DNA from 4 places in the Streptomyces sp. NPDC003032 genome. Region 3 is predicted to be linked to each of the others. Evidence: riboswitches for the same ligand, from Rfam matches in the RefSeq annotation. Region 3 holds a riboswitch; each other region holds the start of a gene.
What was found. A riboswitch is a leader RNA that binds a small molecule or an ion and turns the genes downstream of it on or off. The one in region 3 is predicted to bind cobalamin.
Positions count from the first base shown of each region.

Region 1 (4,445 bases), on a different contig from region 3:
CCCGCCGTGCGCATCGCGCTCGTGCCCCACAGGGACAGGCCCACGGAAGTGGGGTAGTCGCCGTTGTCGTTCCTGTACCGCTCGATGAGCGAGTCGGCGAGGGCCTCGCCGGTCTCCCAGGCGAGGCGGGACGGGACGGCCTTGGGGTCGACCGAGTAGAAGTTGCGGCCGGTCGGCAGCACGTTGACCAGGCCGCGCAGCGGGGAGCCCGAGGGGCCCGCCGGGACGAAGCCGCCGTTCAGGGCGTGCACGGAGTGGTCGAGCTCGGCGGTGGTGGCCGCAAGGCGCGGGACGACCTCGCGGGCCGCGAACTCCAGTACGGCGGCGACCTGTTCACCCTGGTCGCGGGGGACGGCGGCGAGGTCCCAGCCCGCGTCGTCCATCGCCTGGACCAGCGCGCGGGCCTGCTCCTCCGCCGCGTCGGCGGTGGTGCGCGTCGCCGCGGACTCGTCGAGACCGAGGGCTTCGCGCAGGCCGGGCAGGGCGGTCGTGCCGCCCCAGATCTGGCGGGCCCGCAGGATCGCGAGGACGAGGTTGACGCGGTCGGCGCCCGCCGGGGCGGTACCGAGCACGTGCAGTCCGTCGCGGATCTGCATGTCCTTGATCTCGCAGAGCCAGCCGTCGACGTGCAGCAGGAAGTCGTCGAAGCCGTCGTCGTCCGGACGGTCCTCAAGGCCCAGGTCGTGGTCGAGCTTCGCGGCCTGGATGAGCGTCCAGATCTGCGCGCGGATCGCCGGCAGCTTCGCCGGGTCCATGGAGCTGATCTGCGCGTACTCGTCGAGGAGCTGCTCCAGGCGCGCGATGTCGCCGTAGGAGTCGGCGCGGGCCATCGGCGGCACGAGGTGGTCGATGAGGGTGGCGTGCACGCGGCGCTTGGCCTGCGTGCCCTCGCCCGGGTCGTTGACCAGGAACGGGTAGATCAGCGGGAGGTCGCCGAGCGCGGCGTCGGGGCCGCAGGCCGCCGAAAGGCCCGCGTTCTTGCCGGGCAGCCACTCCAGGTTGCCGTGCTTGCCGAGGTGGACCATCGCGTCGGCGCCGAACCCGCCGTCGTCGGCGGACGCGGCGATCCAGCGGTACGCCGCCAAGTAGTGGTGCGACGGCGGCAGATCGGGGTCGTGGTAGATCGCGATGGGGTTCTCGCCGAAGCCGCGCGGCGGCTGGATGAGGATGAGCAGGTTCCCGCGCCGCAGCGCCGCGAGCACGATGTCGCCCTCGGGGTCACCCCCCTGGCCCACGCGCGAGCGGTCCAGGAACATCTCGCCGGGCGGCGGCCCCCAGTGCCGCTCGACCGAGTCGCGCAGCTCCCGCGGCAGCGTCGCGTACCAGCGCTTGTAGGCGGCGGCCGGGATGCGGACGGGATTGGCGGCCAGCTGCTCCTCTGTGAGCCACTCCTGGTCGTGTCCGCCCGCGTCGATCAGCGCGCGGATGAGTTCGTCGCCGTCACCGGAGACGAGCCCCGGAATGTCTTCCGTGGGCCCGAAGTCGTAGCCCTCCCCGATGAGCCTGCGCAGCAGCGCGACGGCGGACGCGGGGGTGTCCAGGCCCACGGCGTTGCCGATCCGCGAGTGCTTGGTCGGGTACGCGGAGAGCACCAGCGCGAGGCGCTTGTCGGCGGCCGGGATGTGCCTCAGACGTGCGTGGCGTACGGCGATCCCGGCGACCCGGGCCGCGCGCTCGGCGTCCGCGACGTACGCGGGGAGCCCGTCCTCGTCGATCTCCTTGAACGAGAACGGCACGGTGATGAGCCGGCCGTCGAACTCCGGCACCGCGATCTGGCTCGCGGCGTCCAGCGGCGAGACGCCCTCGTCGTTCTCCTCCCAGGCCGAACGCGACCCGGTCAGGCAGAGCGCCTGGAGGATCGGCACGTCGAGGCCGGTCAGCGCGCCCGCGTCCCACGACTCGTCGTCGCCGCCCGCGGAGGCCTCGGCGGGCTTGGTGCCACCGGCGGCGAGGACGGTGGTGACGATGGCGTCGGCGGCGCGCAGCTCGTCGATCAGCTCCGGCTCGGGGGCGCGCAGCGAGGCCACGTACAGCGGCATCGGGCGGGCGCCCGCGTCCTCGATGGCGCCGCACAGGGCGTCCACGAAGGCGGTGTTGCCGCTCATGTGGTGGGCGCGGTAGTAGAGCACCGCGATGGTCGGGCCCTCGACCGCGCGAGCGGTGCGCTCCAGCGGACCCCAGGACGGGGCGGGCGCCGGCGGGTCGAAGCCGTGGCCGGTGAGGAGCACGGTGTCGGAGAGGAAGCGGGCGAGCTGCTCCAGGTTCGCGGGGCCGCCGTGCGCGAGATAGGCGTGCGCCTCGGCGGCGATGCCGATCGGCACGGTCGAGGAGGCCATGAGCTGGGCGTCGGGCGCCTGTTCACCGGTGAGTACGACCACCGGCAGGCCGCTGGCGGTGAGCTGGTCCAGGCCGTCCTGCCAGGCGCGGACGCCGCCGAGGAGGCGTACGACGACGAGGTCGGCGCCGTCGAGGAGTGAGGGCAGCTCGGTGAGGTCCAGGCGGGAGGGGTTGGCGAACCGGTAGTCGACCGGACCCCCCGCCGCGCGGGCGCTGAGCAGATCGGTGTCGGAGGTCGACAGCAGCAGAAGCATGCGGGCGCAGGCCTTCCTCGGGGTGTCCGCGCCCCGGGTGGTCGTATGGACGGCAGGAGTTCCTGGCTCACCCCACGTCGGTGGGGCTCACAGTGGCGGGACCGCGCCGGATTCGCACCGGCCTTCCTCCCCAGGGTCCTGGTGGACCCACGCCGTCGCTGGCGTCGGCGGACCTGGCGGCCCGCCGCCTGCATAGTAAGTCCTGCCCACCTCCGGTGGGGCGGCCGCCTGCCGGGATGGCCCGCCTCGGGAGGCGACCCGCCGGATCGGCGTGGGTATGCTCGCCGCCATGCCGCCCATCCGAGCAACTCCCACAAAACAGGGCGAACCCCCCATACGTGGCCGGATGCGCGACCGGGGTGACGCCTGCCCCGGAGCCCTCCGCCTGCACCGCGCCGACGACGGCGCGCTGGCCCGACTCCGCGTACCCGCAGGCGTTTTGACCCCCCGCCAGGCGGCGGCGCTGGCCGACGCGGCGGAGCGCTTCGCGGACGGGAATCTCAGCGTCACCTCACGCGGCAACGTCGAGCTGCGCGGCCTCGGCGACGACTGCGGCGGGGCGCTCGCCGCGCTGCTCCGGGACGCGGGCCTGCTGCCCTCCGCACGCCATGAACGCGTCCGGAACGTGGTGGCCTCCCCGCTGGCAGGACTCGACCGACTCGGCCACGCCGACGTGCAGTTGTGGGCCCGTGAGCTGGACCGGCTCCTGTGCGCCGAGGAGTGGACGACAGCACTTTCCGGCCGCTTCCTGTTCATCCTGGACGACGGGCGCGGGGACGTGGCCGGGCTCGGCGGCGATGTGACCTTGATCGCAGAATCGGGCGGCACGGTGCTGGTGCGCGTCGGGGACGGTGCCCAGCGGCTGCGGGGCCCCGACGCCCCGCGCGCCGCCCTCGCCGCGGCCGGCGCCTTCCTCACCGCGGCCCACGAGGCGGGCAACGGCGCCTGGCGGGTGAGGGAACTGCCCGAGGGGCGGAGCGTGGACTTGGCGGGAGCGCTCGCCAGGGCGGGCGTGCGGGCTGTGCCCGCGCCCCCGGACGCCGCGGAGGCCGTGCTCGCGGCGCCGGGTGCCGTTCAGGCCGCGCCGGATGCCGTGGCGGTCGCGGACGGCTCTCCGGGTGCCTCGCCGAGTGACCCCGCTTCGATCGACGGTTCGGCGGCCCCGCCCGCCTCCGTGTCGCTCGCGCGCAGCGCCCCGCCCGCCCCCGGCGTCGTCGGGCGCGCCGTCGTGGTGAGCGCCCCCCTCGGTCGGGTGAGCGCCGCGCAGTGGCGTGCGCTGCTCCCCGCGCCCGGCGGGGAGATCCGGGTGACCCCCTGGCGCGGCTTCGTCATCCCGGGCTTCGCCGACGAGGCGGCGGCGCGTGAACGTCTGCGCGCGCTGGCCGACGTCGGCTACCTCACCGACCCCGCATCGCCCTGGCTCGGCGTCGGCGCCTGCGCCGGGCGGCCCGGCTGCGGCAAGTCCCTCGCCGACGTCCGCGCCGACGCCGTCCCCGGCGCCGGGGGCCTGCCCGTCCACTGGTCCGGCTGCGAGCGGCGGTGCGGGCATCCGCGCGGCGACTGGGTGGACGTACTCGCCACCGGGGAGGGCCGGTACGAGGTGACGGTGCGCACGGGCGACACGGCGGCGCCCGTGCGCGGCACCACCTTGATCGAGACGGTGACTACAGCACGTACGACGACATCCGTAATCACGACAACAACGGCCACGAGATGAGCGAGAGCACAGTGTTCGACTACGAGAAGGACGGCGCGGCGATCTACCGCGAGTCCTTTGCCACCATCCGCGCGGAGGCGGACCTCGCCGGTCTGCCCGCCGACGTCAGCCAGGTCGCGGTGCGGATGATCCACGCC
Region 1 covers NZ_JBSFTT010000017.1:60,578-65,022, forward strand. The annotation lists gene cobN (cobaltochelatase subunit CobN) at 1-2,591, opposite strand, end outside; cobalamin riboswitch at 2,632-2,757, opposite strand; gene ACWDZ7_RS23780 (cobalamin biosynthesis protein CobG) at 2,869-4,308, shown strand; gene ACWDZ7_RS23785 (precorrin-8X methylmutase) at 4,320-4,445, shown strand, end outside.
Region 1: linked by a shared signal. The riboswitch ahead of cobN (cobaltochelatase subunit CobN) and the one ahead of ACWDZ7_RS05775 (ribonucleoside-diphosphate reductase subunit alpha) in region 3 are both predicted to bind cobalamin.

Region 2 (4,445 bases), on a different contig from region 3:
GTCGTTGCGGTACGTCGTGTTGTCCGCGTCGAAGACGGCGTACGCGCCCTTGTGGTCGTTGGCGGCGATGACCTTGCCGAGCTTCTTCGCGACCGGCTTCGGCCAGTGCGACAGCTCGCGGGCGGTGGCGACCGAGGTGTCGGCGGCGGTCGCCTCACTCGTCGGCCACAGCGCGCCGCCCGCGAGGACGGCGGCGGCGAGGGCCCCCGTGGCGCCGATGAGGCCCAGCTTCTTCTTCTCTCGTACTGCTGCCATGTCTTTCGTGTCCCGCCGTTCCTGATAGCGATGCGCGGCCCCATCCGGAGCGGCGCGCAATGCTATGGGCAGGGGCGCCCGTTTCCCATGATCGAAGTCACCGTGCCCGGGGGGTGTGGGGGAGGCGGACGCGGGTAGCGGAGAGCGGGACGCCGCCCCTCGCCCCGGCGGCCCGCCCGCGCCCACCGCGCGCATACTGGACTGCATGGGCTCCCGTGAGTTCGTCCGGGCCGTTCCCCGGCTCGACGGCATGGTCGTGTCCGCGGTCGGTTACCGCACCGCAGGGCAGCGGCCCGCTCTGCACCGGGGTCTGCCTTCGCCGTATCTGACGGTGATCTTCTCGCTGGACGGGCCCATCGCCAGCGGCGGCACGCCCGCCCAGGCGACCGGCGCGGACGCGGTCCGCACCGACATCGTCGTGGGCGGCCTGCACCAGAGCCCCGCGTACGTCGTCCAGCCCGAGCACGAGGCGGGCATCCAGCTGGCCGTGCACCCGCTGGCGGCCCGCGCCCTGCTCGGCCTGCACGCCGGCGCGCTGAGCGGGCAGCTCGTCACCGGCGGCACGGACGTGTTCGGCGCCCGCGCCGCCGAGGTCCGCGAGCGGCTGTGCGAGCTGGACCGCTGGGAGGACCGCTTCGCGGCCCTGTCCGCCTACCTGCGGCGGCGGTGCGCGGACGCGGACCGGACCCCGGGTCCCGTACGCCCCGAGGTCGCCGAGGCCTGGGCCTGGCTGGCGCGGCACCGCGGCGCGGGTACCCTGGGCGGCCTGTCCCGGCACGTCGCGCTGAGCGAGCGCCGCCTGACCGCGCTCTTCCGCGCCGAGACCGGGCTGAGCCCCAAGCAGGCGGCGCGCCTCATGCGCTTCCAGCACGCCAAGGCCGCCGTGGTCCGCGCGGTCGCGGCGGGCGGCCCGCCGGACCTCGCCCGGGTCGCCGCCGACACCGGTTACTACGACCACTCGCACCTCGTACGCGACTTCCGGCAGTACACGGGGGCGAGCCCCACCCGCTGGCTGGCCGAGGAGTGCCGGAATATCCAAGCCGGGGCGCACGGCGGGGGCGAAGAGTGGGAGGCATGAACACCACCGAGAAGCAGCAGCTCAGCACCAGCACCCCTTCGACCCTGCGGGAGCCCGCCGTCTGGCCGGCCCTGCAGGCCCAGGACGCTCCCGCGCTGATCGACTTCCTCGTCGGCACCGTCGGCTTCCTGCGCACCGCCGTCCACGAGGACGGTGACCGCGTCGCCCACGCCCAGCTCGACTGGCCCGAGGGCGGCGGCATCATGCTCGGCTCGTACGACCCCGAGTCGTCGGCCGGCGCCGATACCTGCGGAGAGCCGGGCACCTCCGGCGCCTACGTCGTGACCGACCAGGTCGACGCCCTGTACGCCCGTCTCACCGCGGCCGGCGTAAAGATCATCGGCGAAATCGAGGACAAGCCGTACGGCAGCCGCGAGTTCGGCATCGCGGACCCCGAGGGAAACCGCTGGTTCTTCGGAACCTATCGCGGCGAGCGGAGGCCGGGCGGGGCCTGAGGGCACGGTGAGCCCGGGGCGGGGCGGGGCGGGGCGGGGCCTGAGGGTACGCGAGCCCAGGGCCGGGGGGAGCCTGAAGGCAAGGTAAGCCCGAGGGCACGGCGAGCCCGAGGCCGGGCGGAGCTGAGGCCACCGCGAGCCCGAGGCCGGGCGGAGCTGAAGGCAACGTAAGCCCGGGGCCGGGCGGGGCCCGAAAGTGACGCGAGCCCGAGGCCGGGCGGCGGCCTGAAGGCAACGTAAGCCCGAGGGCACGCGAGCCGGGGCCGGACGGAGCCTGAGAGCACGACAAGCCCGAGGCCAGGCGGTGGCCTGAAGGCAACGTAGGCCCGGGGCCGGGCGGAGCCTGAAGGCACCGCGAGCCCCACGCCCGGCGGCCGGCAAGCGGCAGGCGCCGAAAAAACGCCGCGTGATAACTTGCGCAAGCCAGTCAAACCCACACCTGGGCCAGGGAATCCGGTGCGAATCCGGAACTGACGCGCAGCGGTGAGGGGGACGGGCGGGGCCACGGCCACTGGGCGTCTCGCGACGCCCGGGAAGGCGCCCCGCCCGGCCGATCCCGAGTCCGAAGACCTGCTGGCGCCTCCGCTCGCACACCGGGCGGCGGAGGTCGTGACGCAGACCAGGCTCCGCGTATGAGCCGTGACACTCAAGGGATCGCGTGTCCTCGACAGTCCGTATATCCGCCCCGCGCCGCACACCCGCCCCGTCCCTGCCTGCCCCGCGCCGCACACCCGTCCCGCGCCGTACCGCAATGCTCGCGGCCGGAGCACTCGCGGCCGGAGCGCTCACGCTCACCGCCTGCGGCGACGGCTCCGCCCAGAAGTCCGCCGCCCCCGCGGGCAAGAGCACCGGCGGCTACCCGGTGACGGTCGCCTCCTGCGGCAAGGAGGCGAAGGCCGAGGCCCCGCCCCGGCGGGCCGTCTCGCTCGACCAGGGCTCCACGGAGATCCTGCTCTCCCTCGGCCTCGCCGACCGCATGGTCGGCACCGGCACCTGGACCGACCCGGTCCTGAAGAACCTGAAGAAGGACAACGCGAAGGTGGAGCGGCTGGCCGACCGCTACCCGTCCATGGAGAAGGTCCTCGCCAAGGAACCGGACTTCGTCAGCGCCTCCTTCCTCTACACCGTCGGCAAGGGCGGCGTCGCCGACCGTACGGAGTTCACCGAACTCGGCGTCCCCGTCTACGTCTCGCCCACCGACTGCGCGGGCAAGGACAACGACGGCGGCGGCGACGGCAAGCGCGTCAAGACCCTCACCATGGACACCGTCTACGGCGAGGTACGCGACCTGGCGAAGGTGTTCGACGTCGAGCAGCGCGGCGAGAAACTGATCGCCGACATGAAGCGCCGGGTCACGAACGCCACCAAGGACATCGACAAGGCCGCCGCCTCCGACACCACGCTCCTGTACTGGTTCGCCAACTCCGACGCCCCGTACATGGCGGGCTGCTGCGGCGCCCCCGGCATCATCACCCGTGAACTCGGCGCGAAGAACGTCTTCGACGACACCCGCGAGGAGTGGCCCCAGATCAACTGGGAGACCGTCGCCGACCGCGACCCCGACGTCCTCGTCATCGGCGACCTCACCCGCAAGTCGCAGTCCGCCGAGAGCGCCGCGGCGAAGATCAGGTTCCTGGAGTCGAACCCGGCGACCAAGAACCTGACCGCCGTGAAGAAGAAGCGGTACGTCCTGCTCAGCGGCCAGGCCATGAACCCGACGATCCGCACGGTCGACGGCATCGAGCAAGTGGCCGCCGGACTGCGGAAGTTCGGGCTCGCCAAGTGAGCCTGGCCGCCCCCGCCCGGCAGGGGCTGCGGTGGCTGGCGGCAGGCGCCGCGCTCGCGCTCTCCGTCGCGGTCGCCGTCACCATCGGCCCCGCCGACATCTCGGTCCCCGACGTGTGGTCGGCGCTCGCCGCGCACCTCGGCTGGGGCGAGCCACGGCTCACCCCTCTCAGGGACGGCATCGTCTGGAACCTGCGGATGCCCCGCACCCTGCTAGCCGCCGTCTGCGGCGCGGGCCTCGCGGTCTGCGGCGCGGTCATGCAGTCCCTGCTCCGCAACCCCCTCGCGGACCCCTTCGTCCTCGGGGTGTCGTCCGGGGCGTCCACGGGAGCGGTCGCGGTCCTCGTTCTCGGCGTCGGCGGCGGAGCGCTGTCGGTCTCGGCGGGCGCCTTCGTGGGCGCGCTCTGCTCGTTCGCCCTCGTCCTGTTCCTGAGCCACACGCTCGGCGGCACGACGGACCGGGTGGTGCTGTCCGGGGTCGCCGCGATGCAGCTCTTCTCCGCCCTGACCTCCTTCGTGGTCCTCACCGCGGGCGACGCGGAGACCGCCCGAGGCGTGCTGTTCTGGCTGCTCGGCTCGCTGAGCGGGGCGGGCTGGACGGACGTATGGCTGTGCGCCGCGGTCCTCGCCGTGACGCTGACGGTATGCCTCGGCCACGCCCGTACGCTCGACGCCTTCGCGTTCGGCCAGGAGGCGGCGGCGACACTGGGCGTACGGGTGGCGCGCACCCGGCTCGTCCTGCTCTGCGTGACGGCGCTGCTGACGGCCGCGCTGGTCAGCTCGGCGGGCGCGATCGGCTTCGTGGGCCTGGTCCTGCCGCACGCGGCCCGCGCGTTCGTCGGCTCGGGCCACGCCCGGCTCCTCCCCGTCAC
Region 2 covers NZ_JBSFTT010000007.1:25,552-29,996, reverse strand. The annotation lists gene ACWDZ7_RS12015 (haloacid dehalogenase-like hydrolase) at 1-255, opposite strand, end outside; gene ACWDZ7_RS12010 (helix-turn-helix domain-containing protein) at 461-1,333, shown strand; gene ACWDZ7_RS12005 (VOC family protein) at 1,330-1,788, shown strand; cobalamin riboswitch at 2,196-2,380, shown strand; gene ACWDZ7_RS12000 (ABC transporter substrate-binding protein) at 2,540-3,574, shown strand; gene ACWDZ7_RS11995 (FecCD family ABC transporter permease) at 3,577-4,445, shown strand, end outside.
Region 2: linked by a shared signal. The riboswitch ahead of ACWDZ7_RS12000 (ABC transporter substrate-binding protein) and the one ahead of ACWDZ7_RS05775 (ribonucleoside-diphosphate reductase subunit alpha) in region 3 are both predicted to bind cobalamin.

Region 3 (4,445 bases):
TGGCGAGGTCGGTGACGTCCGAGTGGAGGTCGACCTCCTCCACCGTCCACGTGTTCTTGATCGCGTCCCGGTAGCGCTCGTAGAAGTCCGGGTAGCGCATGGGGCGCAGGGTCAGCTCGAAGCCCGGGTCGAGGAGGTTCTTCGTACTGTTGGTCGTGGAGCTCATTACTGGCAGGCCTCGCAGGACTCGGGGTTTTCCAGGGAGCAGGCGACGGCGTCTTCGGCCGTGACCTGCGCGGGTACGGGGGCGGTGGCGGCGGTCGCGCCGGAGCCGGCCGCGCGGGCGATGCGGGTGGCGGGGCGCGAGCGCAGGTAGTACGTCGTCTTCAGGCCCTGCTGCCAGGCGTAGGCGTACATCGAGGAGAGCTTGCCGATGGTCGGCGTCTCCAGGAACAGGTTCAGGGACTGCGCCTGGTCGAGGAACGGCGTGCGCGCGGCGGCCATGTCGATCAGACCGCGCTGCGGGATCTCCCACGCCGTGCGGTACAGCGCGCGGACGTCCTCGGGGATCCAGCTGAAGCCCTGCACCGAGCCACTGGCCTCGCGCAGCGCCTCGCGGGTCTGCGCGTCCCAGACGCCGAGCCGCTTCAGCTCCTCCACCAGGTAGGCGTTGACCTGGAGGAACTCGCCGCTGAGCGTCTCACGCTTGAAGAGGTTGGAGACCTGCGGCTCGATGCACTCGTAGACGCCCGCGATGGACGCGATGGTGGCGGTCGGCGCGATGGCGAGCAGGAGGGAGTTGCGCATGCCGGTGGTGGCGATGCGCGCCCGCAGGGCCGCCCACCGCTCCGGCCAGGTCAGCACGGCACCGTAGTGGTCCGGGTGCAGGACGCCGCGCGCGGTGCGGGTCTTCTCCCAGGCCGGGAGCGGCCCGTTCCGCTCGGCGAGGTCCGCGGAGGCCTCGTACGCGGCGAGCATGATCCGCTCGGCGATACGGGTGGACAGGGCGCGCGCCTCGGGGGAGTCGAAGGGCAGCCTCAGCTGGAAGAAGACGTCCTGGAGGCCCATCGCGCCGAGGCCCACCGGGCGCCACTTGGCGTTGGAGCGCCCGGCCTGCTCGGTCGGGTAGAAGTTGATGTCGACGACGCGGTCGAGGAAGGTGACGGCGGTACGGACGGTCTCGTCGAGCCGCTCCCAGTCGATGTCACCGGCGGCGGCGTCCACGAACGCGCCGAGGTTGACCGAGCCGAGGTTGCAGACGGCCGTCTCGCCGTCGTCCGTGACCTCCAGGATCTCCGTGCAGAGGTTGGAGGAGTGCACGGTGTGGCCGGGTTCCGCCGTCTGGTTGGCGGTGCGGTTGGCGGCGTCCTTGAACGTCATCCAGCCGTTGCCGGTCTGCGCGAGGGTGCGCATCATGCGGCCGTACAGCTCCCGGGCCGGGATGGTCTTCTTCGCGAGCCCGGCGGCCTCCGCCCCGCGGTAGGCGGCGTCGAACTCCTTGCCCCACAGGTCGACGAGGTCGGGCACGTCGGCCGGGGAGAACAGCGACCAGTCCTGGTCGGCGGCGACCCGGCGCATGAACTCGTCCGGGATCCAGTGCGCGAGGTTGAGGTTGTGCGTGCGGCGCGCGTCCTCACCGGTGTTGTCGCGCAGCTCCAGGAACTCCTCGATGTCGGAGTGCCAGGTCTCCAGGTAGACCGCGGCCGCGCCCTTGCGCCGGCCGCCCTGGTTCACGGCGGCGACCGAGGCGTCCAGGGTCTTCAGGAACGGCACGATGCCGTTGGAGTGCCCGTTCGTGCCACGGATCAGCGAGCCACGGGAACGGATGCGGGAGTACGAGAGTCCGATGCCGCCCGCGTGCTTGGAGAGCCGCGCGACCTGGTGGTAGCGGTCGTAGATCGAGTCCAGCTCGTCCAGCGGGGAGTCGAGGAGGTAGCAGGAGGACATCTGCGGGTGGCGGGTGCCGGAGTTGAAGAGCGTCGGCGACGACGGCAGGTAGTCCAGGCGGCTCATCAGGCGGTACAGCGCCGCGACCTCGTCCAGGGCGCGCTCGCCGCCGTCCTCCGCGAGACCGCTCGCGACGCGCAGCATGAAGTGCTGCGGGGTCTCGATGACCTGCCGGGTGATCGGGTGGCGCAGCAGATAGCGGCTGTGCAGGGTGCGCAGGCCGAAGTAGCCGAAGCGGAAGTCGGCGCCGTCGGCGAGCGCGGCGTCCACCAGCGCGTCGAGCCGGGCCGCGTGCTCCGTCACGAAGGACGCCGTACGGTCGGCGATCAGGCCCTCGCGGTGGCCGACCGCGATGGAGTCGGTGAAGGAGCGCACGCCCTGCGTCGCCGCCTCCTCGCGGATGCCGATCGACAGGAGCCGGGCCGCCAGCTTCGAGTACGCCGGGTCCTCGGAGATGAGCCCCGCGGCCGCCTCGGTCGCCAGTTCCCGCAGCTCCGCGGTGATCTCGGAGGCGGCCTTCGCGGACCGGCCCCGCAGCGCGGCGGCGGCGACCCGGCCGGGGTCGGCGTCGGGAAGGTCGGCGGTGAGGTCGGTCAGGGTGCGCAGCAGCGCGGCCCCTGGTCCGTCGGTTCCCTCGGCACCCTGGGTGGTCGGCATCGGCGTCGGCGTCGACGGCGCTGACGCGGGTTCGGCAGGCGCGATGGTCACGTGGGGCACTCCCTCGCTCGGCTCTGGGCCAGGGGAGGGGAGGGCACACGGGCGCACCCGGACAGGGCGGCGTACCGCGTCCACCGGCCCACTCCACGAGGCCCGGACGGTCGGCACCCGGGCCGGACGGCACGGGTGCGCTGTCGGCAGGTCCTCGGACTCCGCGTACGCCGAATGCGTACACATGCACCGTTGCGGGACAGTTCCGGACTTGCACCGGATTCCCCTGCGGCGACAGCGAGCACGAGCATACATCTTGTGCCGGGTCCCTGAAGCAGGCCCACATCTTGTGTCGGCTCGCAGGGGCGGTGCAGGAGGGGCCGTTGCTTGGAGGGGGCCTGGAAGGGGCCTGGAGGGGGCGCCTAGAGCTTCAGCTCGTACGTCAGCAGCGGCACCGTCTCGATCGGCCTCCAGTCGCGCTCGGGCGTCCGTACGAAGCCGAGGCGCTCGTACAGCCGGTGGGCGGCGTGCATCGACGTCTGCGTGGACAGGACGAGCCCGGTGCGGCCCGCGTCCTTGGCGCGCCGCACGCACTCCCGTACGAGCGACTCGCCGGCGCCCCGGCCGCGCGCCTCGGGGGAGACGGCCAGCATCCGTATCTCGGCCTGGTTCTCGCGCGCGATGTCCGCCATCGGCCCGCCGGACGGGACGTAGGTGACGCAGCCGAGTGTCTTCGCGTCATCGACGGCCACCAGGATGTCGGCGTCGGCCGCGCGCGCCGCCACGTCGCGCAGTACCGCGAGATAGGGGTCCTCGGTCCCGAAGTCCAGGTGCCCGCCGTCGAGATAGGCCTGCGCGGTGAGGGCGCCGAGCGCCTCGTACTCCTCGGGGTGTGCGTGTCTGATCGTGATGTCCATGCCGCGCAGTGTGCAACACGGGTACGACAGAGGGCCGCCGGTTTTCCGGCGGCCCTCGTCGTGACGGGGAGAGGCTCAGTGCCCGGCGCCCGCCGTAGCCTTCGGCAGTTCCTGGACGACTCCGGGGTCGCCCGCGTCCGCGGTGTAGTCCTCGGGGGAGGTCTCGTCGATGCCGTCCGGGGCCTTCAGCGCCTTCAGGACGAAGGTGAGGACCACGGTGACGACGACGTTCAGGACGAACGCGGTGAGGCCGATGTAGCCGATCTCGCCGATGCCCGGGATCGTGTCGGAGGAGCCGCCGAAGTGCTTCTGCGTCGGCGAGGCGACGCCGTACGCGGCCAGGGTGCCGTAGACCATGCCGACCGCCCAGCCCGCGAGCAGCGCCCAGCGGTGGAACCAGCGCGTGAACAGGCCGCCGACCAGCGCGGGCATCGTCTGGAGGATCCAGATGCCGCCGAGCAGCTGGAAGTTGATCGCGACGGTCTTGTCCATGGTGAGGACGAAGGCGAGCGCGCCGACCTTCACCATGAGCGAGACCAGCTTGGAGACCTTGGTCTCCTGCGCGGGCGTCGCGTCGGGCTTGATGAAGTCCTTGTAGATGTTCCGGGTGAAGAGGTTCGCGGCCGCGATCGACATGATGGCCGCGGGGACCAGCGCGCCGATGCCGATGGCCGCGAAGGCCACGCCCGTGAACCAGTCCGGGAACATGGTCTCGAAGAGCTGCGGGATCGCCAACTGGCCGTTGTCCACCTTGATCCCGGCCGCGATCGCCATGAAGCCGAGCAGCGCGAGCAGGCCGAGCATCAGCGAGTACAGCGGCAGGATGGTGGTGTTGCGGCGGATCACGTCGCGGCTCTTGGAGGAGAGGGTCGCCGTGATCGAGTGCGGGTACATGAAGAGCGCGAGCGCCGAGCCGAGCGCGAGCGTCGCGTACGTCCACTGCCCGGCCTCGGCGGGCGCGAGGGCGCCGCGCGGCTTGTCGGTCGCCGGGTT
Region 3 covers NZ_JBSFTT010000003.1:261,552-265,996, reverse strand. The annotation lists gene ACWDZ7_RS05780 (ribonucleotide-diphosphate reductase subunit beta) at 1-166, opposite strand, end outside; gene ACWDZ7_RS05775 (ribonucleoside-diphosphate reductase subunit alpha) at 166-2,595, opposite strand; cobalamin riboswitch at 2,724-2,846, opposite strand; gene ACWDZ7_RS05770 (GNAT family N-acetyltransferase) at 2,958-3,452, opposite strand; gene mctP (monocarboxylate uptake permease MctP) at 3,528-4,445, opposite strand, start outside.

Region 4 (4,445 bases), on a different contig from region 3:
TCCAGTACAGGACTTCCTTGAGGTGGTCGGCGCTGTCCGCGGTGACCAGGATGAGGCTGGTCAGCGCGGTCAGGATGTACGAGACGGCGACGCCCGCGAGGATCAGGCGCCCGGTGGCGAATCCCCCGCCGCCGGTTCTCGCCAGGGCGTAGACGAGGACCAGGGAGATCAGCGCGCCCACGAAGGAGGCGGCGGGGATGGTGACGGTGGTGGTCAGGGCGGTACCGAGGCCGAAGACGCCGCCGAGCACGATCGCGGAGACCGCGCCTACGGAGGCGCCCGAGGAGACGCCGAGCAGGAACGGGTCGGCGAGGGGGTTGCGGACCAGCGCCTGGAGGACGGTGCCGATGACTGCCAGTCCGGCTCCGACGGCGGCGCCCAGTAGGACTCTGGGGAGTCTTACGTCCAGGACGATGGTTCTGAACGGGGAGGGTTCTGCTCTGCCGCTCAGTATCTCCAGGACCTGGCTCGGGGGGATGCTGACTGAGCCGAGGGCGAGCCCGGCGACTGTCGCTGCCGCGAGGGCTGCGGTGAGTATCGTCAGGATCAAGAGGCGGTGCCCCTTTGATCCGCGTTTATCGCCCTTCGGGCTCGTCCTCAAACGCCGGACGGGCTGGATCCCCCAACGCCCCCTCACAGCTGTGCCGCCAGCTTTCCCACCGCCTTGGGTGCTCTTACTCCCGTCACCGCGTCCGACAGCGGCAGCACCGCGAAGCGCTTGTGCTTGATGGCCGGGATGTCTGCCAGGGCCGGGTCGTCGAGGAGGCGCTGTTTCTTCTGGGCGACCGTCGTGGCGCCGTAGTCCAGGATCACGATGATCTCGGGCCGGCGCTCGACGACCGTCTCCCAGGACGCGTCGCCGAAGGACTTGTCCACGTCGGCGAAGACGTTGCGGCCGCCCGCGCGCTCGACGATGTCGTTGCCGATGCCCCGGCCGCCCAGCGTGAACGCCGTCTTGTCGCCGCTGTCGTAGACGAAGACCGGGACCGGCTTCCTGGCCTTCGACTTCTTCTCGGTGGCGGCCAGTTCACGCTTCGCGCCGCTCACCCACGTGTCGGCGCGTTCGCGCACCCCGAACGTGGAGCCGACCTCGCGCACCTCGCGGTACACGTCGTCCATCGTGACCGGGCGCTTCGCGCAGCCCTCGATGTCGAGGCGGCTGTCGATGCCGGACTTGGCGAGCGCGGAGCGGCTGCGGCCGTCGCCCGCGAGGAAGGCGCTGGCGTAGCCGCCGTAGACGAAGTCGGGGTTGGCGGACAGCAGCTTCTCGTAGGAGGGGTACTCCTTGGCGAGCACGGGGACGGACTTGTACGCCTTCTCGTACTTCGGCAGGACCTTGTCGTCGAGGTAGGCGGTCCCGGCGAGGCGGTCGCGCAGGCCCAGTTCCAGCATCACCTCGGTGACGTGCTGGTTCATGGTGACGGCGCGTTTCGGGGGTGCCTCGTACGTCGTCTTCACGCCGCAGTTGGTGACGGTGTACGGGAATCCGGCGGCCTTGGCGGCGGGCTTCCCGGAGTCGTCGCCGGGTGAGGTGGAGCATGCGGCGAGCGGGATCAGCAAGGTGGTCGCGACGAGGGCGCGTACGGGGCGGGACATGGCGGGTCTGCCTCCTCCAGGGGATTTCCGCGTCCCCTGCGTGGTGTGGAGAAGGGCGGCAGGTCAGTTCCTGACTCCCCCGCCCCGGTGTGGGGTGGGGTCACAGTGGCGGGACCGTGCCGGGTTCGCACCGGCTTCCTGGCTCCTGCCGCCCTGGAAGGTGGTCGGGGGTCAGTATGCCCCGACCACCCGCACCTCTTCCTCGGTGACCTCGCCGTCCACGATGCGGTACGAGCGGAACTGGAAGGGGCCCGCGTCATCGGTGTCCGCGGTGGAGACCAGGACGTAGTGGGCGCCGGGCTCGTTGGCGTATGTGATGTCGGTGCGGGAGGGGTAGGCCTCGGTCGCGGTGTGCGAGTGGTAGATGACCACCGGCTCCTCGTCGCGGTCGTCCATCTCGCGGTAGAGCTTGAGCAGGTCACCCGAGTCGAACTCGTAGAAGGTGGGCGAGCGAGCGGCGTTCAGCATGGGGATGAACCGCTCGGGGCGGCCGGTGCCCGCCGGGCCCGCGACCACGCCGCATGCCTCGTCGGGGTGGTCCTGGCGCGCGTGCGCGACGATCTGGTCGTGGAGGGCCTGGGTGATGGTCAGCATGGCAGTCAGGATAAGCAGAGGGCCCGCACCGTACCGAAGTGTGGTACGGGCGGGCCCGAATGCTGGACAGGTACCCCGAGGGGTCGGCGTCAGTCCTTCTCGGCCTGCTCGCTGTCGGAGGCGACGGCGGCAGCGGCGTACTTGCGCTTGTTGAACGCGGCGGCCTGCGGGTCGCGGCTCTTGAGGATCAGGTAGGAGACCCCGAGGATCGCGGCCCAGACCGGAGCGGCGTACAGCGAGACACGCGCGTCCTTGTCGACGCCCATCATCACGATGACCATGCCGATGAACAGCAGCGCGAACCAGCTGGTGTACGGGGCTCCGGGCGCCTTGAAGGTGGACTGCGGCAGCTCGCCGCGGTCGGCCTTGCGGCGGTAGCGGATCTGGCAGGCCAGGATCATGATCCAGGCCCACATGCCGGAGATGGTCGCGAAGGAGACGACGTAGTTGAACGCCTCGCCCGGCCACTGGTAGTTGATCCAGACGCCGACCAGCATGAACGCGGCGGAGGCCGTGGTGCCGATCAGCGGCAGGCCGTTCTTCGTGAGCTTGGTGAAGAACTTCGGGCCCTGGCCGTTGAGCGCCAGGTCACGCAGCATGCGGCCGGTGGAGTACATGCCCGAGTTGCAGGAGGAGAGCGCGGCGGTGAGGACCACGAAGTTCACGATCGCGGCGCCGACGCCGAGACCCATCTTCTCGAAGGCCGCGACGAACGGCGAGACGCCGGGCTGGAAGTGCGTCCACGGCACGACCGAGAGGATCATGATCAGCGCGCCGACGTAGAAGACGGCGATGCGCCACGGCACGGTGTTGATGGCCTTGGGCAGGACGGTCTTCGGGTCCTTGGACTCGCCCGCGGTGACGCCGACCAGCTCGACGGCGAGGAAGGCGAACATCACGATCTGGAGCGTCATCAGCGTGGAGCCGATGCCGTTGGGGAAGAACCCGCCCTGGTTCCACAGGTGCGCCACGGTCGCGGTGTCACCGGCGTCGGAGAAGCCGATGGTGAGGATGCCGACGCAGATCAGGATCATGCCGATGATGGCGGTGACCTTGACCATCGAGAACCAGAACTCCAGCTCACCGAAGAGCTTCACGGAGATGAGGTTCGCGCCGTACAGGATGACCGTGAAGACGAGCGCGTACGCCCATTGTGGGAATGAGTCGTGTGTCCAGTACTGCATGTACTGGGCGGCCGCTGTGACTTCCGTGATGCCGGTGACGACCCAGAAGAGCCAGTACGTCCAGCCGGTCACGAATCCGAAGAACGGGCCCATGAACTCGCGTGCGTACTCCGAGAAGGAGCCCGACACGGGGCGGTACATGAGGAGCTCGCCGAGCGCCCGCATGATGAAGAAGATGACGAGGCCCGCGATGGCGTACGCCAGGATGAGGCTGGGGCCGGCCTTGTGAATGGCCTTGCCCGCGCCGAGGAACAGGCCGGTGCCGATGGCACCGCCGATCGCGATCATCTGGATCTGCCGGGCCCCCAGACCGCGCTGGTAGCCCTCGCCCTCGCCGGACGGGCCGCCCGCGGCCTGCACGGCACCATTGCCGTCGTGCCCGTCGTGCTGCTCTTCGACCTGCACTGAGGTCATGGTGACGCCTTTCTCCATGCTGATCCGCGCCCGCTCACCGCGTGATGGCTGCGGATCAGGTCCTGATCCCCCCGGATATGTATGGAGTGCTACCGGCGGTCTGCCGGCCCGAGCGCCCTCGGCGACATGGGTGGCGTCACCGAGTGGTCGTGAAGATTTATCACGGCGGCAACAGTGGGGGAATCAGCCACCTGTGGCGCACACCACAGCAAGAAGCGGACAAAGTTCTCTTCGCGTGGCAAACGTGGGCAATGAAGTGACAGGATCGTTATCCGGATTTGAGCGTCCGCTGATCGGGACTCAGTCCAGCAACGTCCCGACCAGCGTCTCCTGCAATCCGCCCAGCCAGAGGTAGGCCATCACCATCGGCTTGCGGGGGTCGGAGTCGGGGAGCCGGTAGAGCAGATCGGCGTCGTCCTCCTCGGTGACTTCCAGGCGCGTGCCGATCGCGAGCCGCAGGTCGTTGAGGGAGCCGAGCCAGTGCCGGCACTCCTCGACCGACAGTTTCAGGACAGCTCCGCCCTCGCCGGAGGACGCCGTCGAGTCGAGCGAACGGATCACGGCCAGCGCGTCGTCACGCTTCTTCGCCCGCAGGTCGTTCTCCGTGAACCGGCGGAACTCGGCCGAATACGCCCGCAGCTCCTCCTCGTGTCCGAC
Region 4 covers NZ_JBSFTT010000021.1:13,010-17,454, forward strand. The annotation lists gene ACWDZ7_RS26690 (FecCD family ABC transporter permease) at 1-550, opposite strand, end outside; gene ACWDZ7_RS26695 (ABC transporter substrate-binding protein) at 634-1,596, opposite strand; cobalamin riboswitch at 1,641-1,760, opposite strand; gene ACWDZ7_RS26700 (Mov34/MPN/PAD-1 family protein) at 1,768-2,190, opposite strand; gene ACWDZ7_RS26705 (amino acid permease) at 2,280-3,788, opposite strand; gene ACWDZ7_RS26710 (DUF2017 domain-containing protein) at 4,089-4,445, opposite strand, start outside.
Region 4: linked by a shared signal. The riboswitch ahead of ACWDZ7_RS26695 (ABC transporter substrate-binding protein) and the one ahead of ACWDZ7_RS05775 (ribonucleoside-diphosphate reductase subunit alpha) in region 3 are both predicted to bind cobalamin.